3 regions of the Shewanella sp. 38A_GOM-205m genome follow, and region 3 is predicted to be linked to each of the others. Evidence: riboswitches for the same ligand, from Rfam matches in the RefSeq annotation. Region 3 holds a riboswitch; each other region holds the start of a gene.
What was found. Region 3 has a riboswitch for lysine ahead of N512_RS0100745 (Na+/H+ antiporter NhaC family protein). Riboswitches for the same ligand answer to the same signal wherever they lie in the genome.
Positions count from the first base shown of each region.

Region 1: another riboswitch for lysine. It lies ahead of lysC (lysine-sensitive aspartokinase 3); the one in region 3 lies ahead of N512_RS0100745 (Na+/H+ antiporter NhaC family protein).
Region 2: another riboswitch for lysine. It lies ahead of N512_RS0113295 (Na+/H+ antiporter NhaC family protein); the one in region 3 lies ahead of N512_RS0100745 (Na+/H+ antiporter NhaC family protein).

Region 1 covers NZ_JADP01000003.1:149,673-153,158, reverse strand. Annotated here, with positions in the region: gene arcA (two-component system response regulator ArcA) at 1-287, opposite strand, end outside; gene N512_RS0103830 (DUF3293 domain-containing protein) at 848-1,282, shown strand; lysine riboswitch at 1,365-1,541, shown strand; gene lysC (lysine-sensitive aspartokinase 3) at 1,678-3,045, shown strand; gene N512_RS0103815 (succinylglutamate desuccinylase/aspartoacylase family protein) at 3,035-3,486, shown strand, end outside.
Region 2 covers NZ_JADP01000020.1:88,538-92,023, forward strand. Annotated here, with positions in the region: gene N512_RS0113295 (Na+/H+ antiporter NhaC family protein) at 1-1,118, opposite strand, end outside; lysine riboswitch at 1,207-1,378, opposite strand; gene N512_RS0113300 (5'-methylthioadenosine/S-adenosylhomocysteine nucleosidase) at 1,591-2,418, shown strand; gene N512_RS0113305 (oxidative stress defense protein) at 2,599-3,306, opposite strand.
Region 3 covers NZ_JADP01000001.1:162,692-166,177, reverse strand. Annotated here, with positions in the region: gene brnQ (branched-chain amino acid transport system II carrier protein) at 1-712, shown strand, start outside; gene N512_RS0100745 (Na+/H+ antiporter NhaC family protein) at 844-2,415, opposite strand; lysine riboswitch at 2,497-2,695, opposite strand; gene N512_RS0100740 (electron transfer flavoprotein subunit alpha/FixB family protein) at 2,786-3,486, opposite strand, start outside.

The DNA of each region.
Region 1 (3,486 bases), on a different contig from region 3:
CCGATCTCCAATCCAAGGATCTTGTCCACTTCGTTGTCACGGCCAGTAAGGAAGATGAGACCGATATTGTTGATTTCGCGCAATTCCCGCGCCAACAGCAAACCATTCTTACCTGGCAGGTTGATATCCATAACCACCAGGTTCACCTTGTTTTCCTGCAAGGCTTTGTGCATCTCTGCGCCATCATTGGCTTCGGTTACCACATAACCTTCTGCCTCGAAAATACTTCTCAGCGTGTTACGGGTAACGGCTTCATCTTCAACGATCAGAATGTGCGGGTTTTGCATGTTATTTACCTAATTAAATCAGTTTATCTAACCATGAGCGCGGGTGACGCTCCGCTATACTCTCTAAAACGCCAACATTCACAGGGTTCACGTAAGTGCTGTTCAAAACTGAAATGAAACGGCAACACACTTCATGATTAGCAAAAAGTATGCTCTCCACCCGGAGAGGCGCGAACTGTACTGTCTAGGATTCCCAGTGGCGGGATTTAGTTCCTGAAAGACATGGAAAATCCAGAAAATGTCATCTTAAAACCAGATTACATTTGGTACAGAGTCGTTATCGATAGAGACTTATGCTGTAGCGTAATGGCGCTAGCCGGGTCACACACTTAACTCTAAGCCTCTGTCGATACAATCCATTGTACTAGGATTGGGCATTTGTTAACAAATGAAATGTTAACAAATTAATGTTCAACTATGATCTATATCACAAGTTTTTGCGTTACCTATTGAAAGATAAGCATTTTGTATTTTGTCTTACTGTGAGCTTGCTCACGGGGCTAGGGGAATGCAAAAGCCTTTGCTAGAATAAATCCGGTTCATTAGAGACAGATACTACAATGGATGCTGCATTTGAAAGTCTCTGGCAGTACTACCAGAGCGCATGCTTTTTATTGACTCAGTCGTTTTCTTCCGCTGTTCCTTTCGCTATTGTCACCGCCCATAATCCCCTTGGGCAAAAACTCACTTCTTGCCAAAACCGCCTTCTCGATCGGCAGCTACAACACGATATTGATAAGCTGGGCATTCCTTACCGGGCGATCATAGGCGCTGCCGATGATCTCAGTCATATGGAAAAAAGCTGGGCTCTGTTTCTGGATAAGGCTGCGGCAATCGAACTGGCATCAAAGTATCGACAAAATGCCCTTTACTACGTTGATAGTGGGCTCTTGACCTTGGTGCCTTGCCTGAAAGGGGAGCGAGAGGTGGCGCTTGGACAGTTTGCTGCCAGGGCGCGCCTGGTCAGCGAGTTACCCGAGCTCAGTGACGGATGAGTTGAGGAAATTTCATCCTGTGCAAATTAGCATTGACTTCATAAGGACTTTATTGCTAATTTTTTCATCCCTTTCGCGAGAAAGGAACAGAAGAGGTGCGTTAACTAGGTAGTGAGTCAGAGGAGGCCAATTCTCCAATGACGGCTCATGAGGGAGATTAACGCCGAGGTCGGGATGCGTATTGGCTATGCTTCCGGTCGGTTGGTCAGGCTGAATCCTGGCGACTGTCACCTGGTTTTGGTGGAGAGCTTCTGGTGACGATCGCTGTTTCCCTGCTATAGGGTGCGTTATCTCTGCACCAGGCTCTTCGAACGTTATCTGTTCGGAGCTTAACTCATGAAATCTATTCTCGTTATCGACCTTTCCCTGTTACCTGCCTGTGGGGGAATGCGCTGATGTCTCTTGTTGTTGCCAAGTTTGGTGGTACCTCAGTTGCCGATTATCCGGCGATGAATCGCTGTGCCGATATAGTGCTTGGAAACCCGGCCACCCGTCTGGTTGTGGTCAGTGCATCCAGTGGCGTAACCAATCTGTTGGTGGAGCTGTCTCAGGCAGACATGGGGGATGAGCGCCGTCTCAAGCTATTGAAAGAGATAGCCACCATTCAATACGCAATTCTGGATAAACTTGGCAGACCGGCAGATGTTGCCGCGGCGCTGGATGCTTTGCTCAGCCGCATGGCAACGCTCAGTGCCAGGTTATTGCAGGCGCCGAGTCATGCTATGGTCGATGAGATCCTATCTTTGGGCGAACAGTGTTCTTCAGCGCTGTTTGCCGCGGTATTGAGAGAACGTGGTGCCAAGGCCAGCGCCTTTGATGTGCGCCAGGTGATGCGTACCGATAGCCATTTCGGTAAGGCCGAGCCACAAATCGCCGAGTTGAAGCGACTGGCGACAGAGAAATTGCAACCTTTGCTTGAGCAGCAACTGCTGGTGACCCAGGGCTTTATCGGCGCCGATGCCGATGGCCGAACCACTACGCTTGGGCGTGGTGGCAGCGATTATTCTGCGGCCCTTTTGGCTGAGGCGCTGGAAGCCGATGCGGTCGAGATCTGGACCGATGTAGAAGGGATTTACACCACGGATCCCCGACTGGCTCCCAACGCCAGGCCTATCGCAGAAATCAGTTTTAATGAGGCGGCAGAGATGGCTACTTTCGGTGCCAAGGTGTTGCACCCTGCCACCATCTTGCCGGCGGTGCGTCAACAGATCCAGGTGTTTGTCGGCTCCAGTCGGGCACCGGAAAAAGGTGGCACCTGGATCCGTCACCAAGTGGAAGATGAGCCGGTATTCAGGGCCGTTGCGGTGAGACGAGATCAGACCCTACTTAACTTGCACAGTTTGCAGATGTTGCATGCCCAGGGCTTTTTGGCAGAGACCTTTGCCGTGTTGGCGCGGCACAAGATCAGTGTCGATCTCATTACCACCTCAGAGGTGAACGTGTCGCTGACGCTGGACAAAACGGGCTCAGATTCGGCCGGCAAGGGGCTTCTGACCGAAGCCCTGCTGCAGGAATTGTCGCAAAACTGCCGTGTGCGGGTGGAAGATAAGCTGGCTCTGGTGGCCATCATAGGCAACAAGATAGCCACTACTGCCGGGATCTGTCGCCGGGTATTTGAAGTGCTCGAACCCCACAACGTCAGGATGATCTGTCAGGGCGCCAGTCCGCACAATCTTTGTGTCTTGGTGTCGGAAGCCGAAGCCGGTGATGTTGTTGCCGCTTTGCATCGTAACCTGTTTGAAGGGGCTCAGGATGCAGCTTGAACATCTGCCGGTTGGGGAGCTGGCTGCCGGCCAGCCCTTGACCATACCTGTTTATCGCTTCAAAGGTACCAGCGATGCGGCGCCCAGCGTCTATATTCAGGCCAATGTGCATGGCGCCGAGGTGCAGGGCAATGCGGTGATTTTGCAGTTGCTGCAGTACTTCAAGGCTCATCCGCCTCTGGGAGATATCACCCTGGTGCCTCTGGCCAACCCCTTGGGGATTAACCAGAAAAGCGGTGAGTTTACCTTGGGCCGTTTCGATCCCATCACAGGTATCAACTGGAACCGAGCCTATCTGGATCAGGCCGTCCACCTGGATGACTGGTATCTGCAGCATAGTGAGCTGCCGGAGCAAGCACTGTTTGACGCTTTTCGTCGTCTTCTTATTGCCAACTGTGAACAGGCATTGGCCAATCCCTGGGGAGTGACGACCGGGCAGAG
Region 2 (3,486 bases), on a different contig from region 3:
TTGCCGGTTTCCATGTCACGCACCACGGCGCCTATGGTCCAGGCAAACAGCAGTATGTTGATCGCCGGCAACATGGCCATGACCCCTCTGGGGGCGGCACGCAGCCAAGTGGATATCCCAAGGCCGAGGCGCAGAGCCAACAGGCCAGACACCGCCAGGCTGCAAAGGGCGCCGTAAACCAAAGACGAACCCACATTGGTATGTTCAAAGGCGCCCAGCACACTGAAGGCCCGACCATTGGCGGCCAATACCTGGGCCCCGGAGTCCAGCATGAAATAGATACTCGCCGCCGTCAGTGTCACTATCGGCAACACCATATCCAGCATGCCGCCGCGGCTGTCGGCCGGGGCTTCCATATCCAGCCCTATTGGCCTGCCCTTGGATTCATCCCAGAGCTTGCCTTCGAGCGCCCGCTGCTCATGCTGTCGCATCGGCCCAATATCCAGTTGGAAGGCGATGACCACCACCACCATGATCAGGGTAAATACCGCATAGAGATTCATGGGGATCATCTGCACAAAGGCGGCGATCGGGCTCTGGTCTGTCACCCCATGGGCCACGAGTATGCCGCCCACCAGGGCAATGATATAGGCCCCCCAGGAGGAGATGGGCATCAATACGCACACGGGCGCCGCGGTTGAGTCCAGCAGATAGGCCAACTTGGCGCGGGAGATCTGGAATCTGTCGGTCACAGGGCGGCAAATGGGCCCCACCGACAAGCTGTGGAAGAAGTCGTCAATAAAGAAGGCAAACACCATCAAGCCGGTGAGCGACTTGGCACTCTTGCGGCTCTGGCAGCGCCTGGCGGCCCATTCGGCGAAGGCCCGGGTCGCCCCCGAGGCGGTCATCAAGCTGATAAGCCCACCCAGCAGCAGCATAAACAGCAGCATATTCAGGTTATCGCTGTTGGGAGCACCATCGACCCAGAAGATTTTCAGCACACTGTCAAACAGGTAACGCAGCGATTGCAGCGGTGAAAACTGCTGTAACATCAGGCTGCCGGCGACTATGCCAACCCCGAGGGAGAGCAGTACTCTACGGGTGATGATCGCCAGCGCAACCGCCAGCAGAGGAGGAACTATGGACCAGGGAGAGTCCGCAAAATGCATGATATTCATGATCTCTTTACACCTAAAACAACTAAGGTGGAGATCTACCGATAGGATCGAAGAAACTCAGACCAAGGAGGGCAGAAACTTCTCAGCTCCTTCAGGTAGCGCTCCATAGTGGATGACTATGGCAGTCCTGCACCTGTTAGATACAGAACCAGCAGCTAGGTTTGATGGCCTGGCTACTTCGGCGCCGACTCCTTTCCCCGGGCCTCAAAGGCATCACCCTCTTCCCGGTTACTCTTAGGCAGCGCGCCTCTACTCAAAGGTATTCGACTGGCATTCTAACTATCACGGCCCCAATAGCAAGCCGGATTGTGCCTCTGGCGGTAAATATCCCGCCCGGTTGGCATTAAGCCTTTGGTAAGTGACTCATGTCTGGGCTCGCAAATGCCAGCTCCGGCTGTTGACGGCAACCACAGCTGCACCTAGGATCGCCCTCCCCTACCGCGACACTGAAATAACAATTAAAGGTGTGCAAATGACTCTGTTACAACGTTTTTGTGTGGCACTCTGTGCCTTGTTCTCCAGCCATTCCATGGCAACGCCCACCCGGGCACCTATACTGCTGCAAGGCGCCATGGATGTCGAAGTCGACACCCTGGTTCAGGCCCTGAAAGACCCCAAACAGACAACTCTTGGTTCCTGGACTTTCTGGCAAGGCACTGTGGATGGCTATCCTGTCATAGTGTCCCGTACTGAAATAGGTATGGCCAATGCGGCCGCCTCCACCACACTGGCGATAGAAAAATTTCAACCCGGTTTTATTATCAACCAGGGCACCTCCGGCGGCCACGACCCGGCGCTGCACCGCGGCGACATAGTGCTGGGGAAATACAGCTTCAATATGGGTTCCTATCGCAGCGATCTACACCCCAAAGGCCAAGGCATAGATCCCAAACGCTGGCATAACTTCGATGTCACCATGCGTTTGCGTCAGGATGGCAAGCTGGTGGAACACAAGCGCTTTGATGCCGATCCCAAGTTGCTGGCTCTGGGACAACAACTGGTGTCAGCTTATCGCCATGGCAAGGTAGTGACCGGCGTGATCGGCAGTGCCGATGAGTGGAACCGCGAAGTCGACCGCATCGAGTGGCTGCACCAAACTTATCAAACCTCGGCCGAAGAGATGGAAACCGCTGCGGCCGCCCTGGTTGCCAAGGCCTATGAGATCCCTTTTATCGGGATTCGGGTACTCTCCAATACCGACCTGCACGGCGAAGAGTTTGAGCCACAAACCGCTATCCACTGTCAGCAGTTTGTCATTGAGTACACCAAGAAGTTGATCGCAGGTTTGGAAGGTAAATAAAACCTAGTCGCTCTAATGGCAAACAAGTGCCGCTGGATTGTCTCTTTGGCGTTTCCTGTAAGCACCTAATCTTAAGTAATCAGCAATAAGAGAAATTGCTTGGATTACCGGCTGGAAAACAAACATTGCGGGCACCACCAGGGTGCCCGCATCATAACTGTCAGACAGGATAACTTGGGTTTAGTCACGCAGCTTGTAGCTGACCTCGACCCTGTCGGAGAAAGTTACCTGGCCATACTCATAGCTCTGGTTGATAGCGCCTTCAGCCATCATGGCGGCCTTGTACATCACAGGGCGCACCGGGCCTTGGTCGAAATAACGAATCGACCAGACGCCATCGAGTTTCTCGCCGAATCCGGCTGCCAGCTCACTGGCCTTTTGCTTGGCATCTTCAATGGCCGCCTGCCGCGCCTGCTTGCGCATCTCGGCTTCTTTACTGGACTTAAGGTTGATCTGGTTCACCTTGTTGATCCCGCCTATTAGCGCCGAGTCCAGTATGGGGTTGAGCTGATCCAACTGTTTCACCAACACGGTCACACTGCGACTGGCGCGATACCCCTTGAGCTCGGGCGCCTTGTCCTTGAGGTAAACATACTCAGGTTGCAGATTCAGATTGGCGGCTGCAATCGACTCCTTGGCGACCCCAGCCTTGAGCAGGCGCTCGATAAAAGCGGCCACCGCCTTGTCGGATGCGGCCTTGGCCGCCTTGGCATCAGATTCGCTTAATGACACTTCAACATGGATTTCAGCCATATCCGGCTCAACCTGTATCTGGCTGACGCCTGTAGTTTCCAGCAGAGGTCTATCCTGAGCCAGTACCGAGTGGCTCATCAGAGTAGCGGGTAACAGTGCGCCTATCAGCGCCAGATTCAGCAGAGATTTTTTCATCTTGGTTCTCCAAAAAGTTCGCTTTCGTTGACCATAGAAACGCAGCCGGCTGACAAAAGGGTTAAAAAAATCAAAAAATTTTTCAACGAGGTTTTGAAGCGGCAACCGAGATGGCAACATAGAACATAAATTAACCAGCCCAACTGTACCTTTTCTATGGCTGAGGTATAATCGCCGCCA
Region 3 (3,486 bases):
CCGCGCGATTAAAAGTATGGGTGTCACTCAGCCAAAGGCGATTACCAGGTATACCCTGATTGCCGCCTTGATGTACGCTGTGGCTATGGCACTGGTATACATCTCCCTGGCTTATATCGGCGCCAGCAGCGTCGGTGAATACAGTAACGGCGGGGATATTCTGACCACCTTTACCACAACACATTTTGGTATTTTAGGTACCTTGCTGTTGGGGGCAGTGATGATATTGGCTTGCCTGACGACGATAATCGGCGTGACGACTGCCGGCAGTGAGTTTTATAGCCGCACATTCAGTAACGTGTCTTACCGTAACAGTGTGCTGGTCACCATGATAATTGGAGCATTGGTTGCCAATATTGGTCTGGAGCAACTTTTACAGATCACCCAACCCGTCGTGGTAGCCCTGCATCCGATTGCGATTGCCTTGTTGTTGATTGCGCCGCTACGGCGCCTTGTGTCCATGTCTGGCGTACTTGCAACCTTAGCGGCAGCGTTGATCTTTGGCGCTCTGGACGCCTTGCATATTCTCGGCAGTATGCCTGCCAACCTGGATGCAATTTTGAACCAATATCTACCCTTATACGCTTGCTATGCAGCTTGGATTGTCCCGACGGTTATTGTTCTGGCCATAGCGACGAGTTTGACTCTGTTTGCCCGCTCGGCATCGGCTCGCGTCATCACGGAAAACTCAATAGAGCTGCCACAAAAATAATTGGCGAGGCCAGTTTGAATCAATAGGTATTTAGCCTGAATATCCAAGACGAGAGTACGCCTCCAACTCCAATGGCCCTGAAATATAGGTAACAAAAAACGCTGCCGAGGCAGCGTTTTTTAATTGGCCGGTTAGGCAGCACTGTTTTTGGGCTGCTGCCACTTGAGCCACACCAGCCCCAGCATAAACAGCACACAACTGCTGGCAAGCCCAAGCCATACCGACTCGGTAAAGCCGAGTACTATATAGCCGCCGAGGGAAATAACTGCTACCAAGACCGCATAGGGCAACTGAGTCAGCACATGGTCGATATGATGGCAGCTGGCACCTGTGGATGACAGAATCGTGGTGTCCGATATCGGCGAGCAGTGATCGCCAAACACAGCCCCGGAAAGCACGGCGGCCAGCATAGGCAACATCATGCCACTGTGGCTGCCCATGGCCATATCGGCGGCAATCGGCAACATGATACCAAAGGTGCCCCAGCTGGTGCCGGTAGAAAAGGCGGTAAGCCCAGCCAAAATAAACAGCACGGCCGGCAACAAGGCAAAGGGAATATTGCCACTGGCGAGGCTGGCCATAAACTTGCCGGTTTCCAGTGAGCCTATGATCCCGGCTATGGTCCAGGCAAACATCAGAATATAGATGGCCGGCAACATGGAACGGGCACCCGAGGTGAGTGCCTTGAGGATCATCTTGGCTTCAATCTTCTGGATAAAGGCCAGCAGCAGCGTCACCACCAGACCGATGGAAGCACCAAAGAACAGAGATGAGCCCACATCGGTTTTCTCGAAGGCACCTATGATACTGAAAGGCAGGCTTTCTGCCGCCAGGGCATCGGCACCACTGGAAACCATAAAATAGAAGGTCGCCACCACCAAGACACCTATGGGCAGGAACAGGCCGTGCACCTGGCCGGTTTCCGCCTCGGGCAGATCGGCATTGGCGCCGGGTGGCAGCCCCTTGGACTCATCATAGAGATTGCCCTTGCGGGCGTTGAGCTCGTGTTTGCGCATGGCGCCGATATCCAGCTCCATAAAGGTGACGCACAGCAAGAGCGCCAGGGCAAACAGGGCATAGAAGTTCATCGGGATCATCTGCACGAAAGCGCTCAGATGTCCGGTCTCGGTAAACCCGTGGGCGGTGAGAATGCCGCCGATAAGGGCGATAATATAGGCGCCCCAACTGGACACCGGCGAGATAACGCACACGGGCGCCGCGGTAGAATCCAAAAGATACGCCAGTTTGGAGCGGGAGATATAATATCTGTCGGTCAGAGGCCTAGCGATACTGCCCACCACCAGGCTGTTGAAGTAGTCATCGATAAACACCGCACAGCCGAGAAACATGGTCAGCAGCTTGGCATCACGGCGATTACGGATATGCTGTCTGGCCCAGTTGGCAAAGGCTCTGGCCGAGCCACTGACGGTGATCAGCGCAGTGATCATCCCCAGCAGCACCAGGAACCCCAGAATATACAGGTTCCAGGCATTGAAAGCGCCATCGTCCCATACCAGGGAAAGCACCCTTTGCCCCAGATAAACCCCGGTGTCCAATACCGACCATTGATTGAGCAACAGGGCTCCAATCAATATCCCCAGTCCCAGCGATAACAGCACCCGACGGGTGAGGATCGCCAATAAAATTGCCACAACCGGCGGCAACAAAGAGAGTGCCGAATCGGCATAACTTGTTAGTGTCATTGAGTCTTGTTCTTCGTTAAATACGAATGGAGGGCAACTGAACTGGTGGGAAAAGGCAATGGCATACCGAGTAGCACCTGTCCTTTCAGTAGCGCTCCATAGTAACGTCAATCTGTCATCCCGACAGAATATACTATGGCAGTGCTGCCCCTATTTGGTAACAGCCCCAGCGGTGGACCTTGATAAGTCGCAACCACTTCGGCACCAAATCCTTTCGCGATACATAAACGGAATCACCCTGCTTACCGCTACTGATATTTAGTGCGCCTCTACTTCTCAGGACGCCTGATGTCAGGCGTGAGGCACATAAAAACATAGGCGGCTTTGAGGATGCTACCCCAAAGCCGCCTATCGTGACCTAGATCACAGATTAAATCAACTCGTTCAATTTAGGCACAACATCAAACAGGTCAGCTTCCAAGCCATAATCGGCAACCTGGAAGATAGGCGCTTCAGGATCTTTATTGATGGCCACAATGACTTTTGAGTCCTTCATACCGGCCAGATGTTGAATCGCCCCGGAGATACCCACAGCGATATAAAGCTCTGGCGCCACGATTTTACCCGTCTGGCCAACCTGCAGGTCGTTGGGAACAAAGCCGGCATCCACTGCTGCCCGCGATGCACCTACGGCGGCGCCAAGCTTATCGGCCAATGCTTCCAGCATGGCAAAGTTTTCGCCACTACCCATACCGCGACCACCGGAAACAATGACTCTGGCGCTGCCAAGCTCCGGACGAGCCGACTCGGTCAGGCTCTGGGATACAAAGCTGCTCTTGGCGTCGAAGACACTATCGAGCTGATTGATTTCAGCTGAACCTGTCTCGGCAACGGCGTCGAAGGCGCTGGCGCGCACTGTGGCCACTTTCTTATCGTCCAGACTCTTAACGGTTGCCATGGCGTTACCGGCATAAACGGGACGGACGAAAGTATCGGCATCAATCACCTTGGTGATCTCAGAAAGTTGAGCCACATCCAGCAAAGCCGCCACTCTTGGCAGTATGTCCTTACCCTGGCTTGAAGCTGCAGCCAGAATGTGGCTGTAGTCGCCACTCAGAGACAAGATGAGTT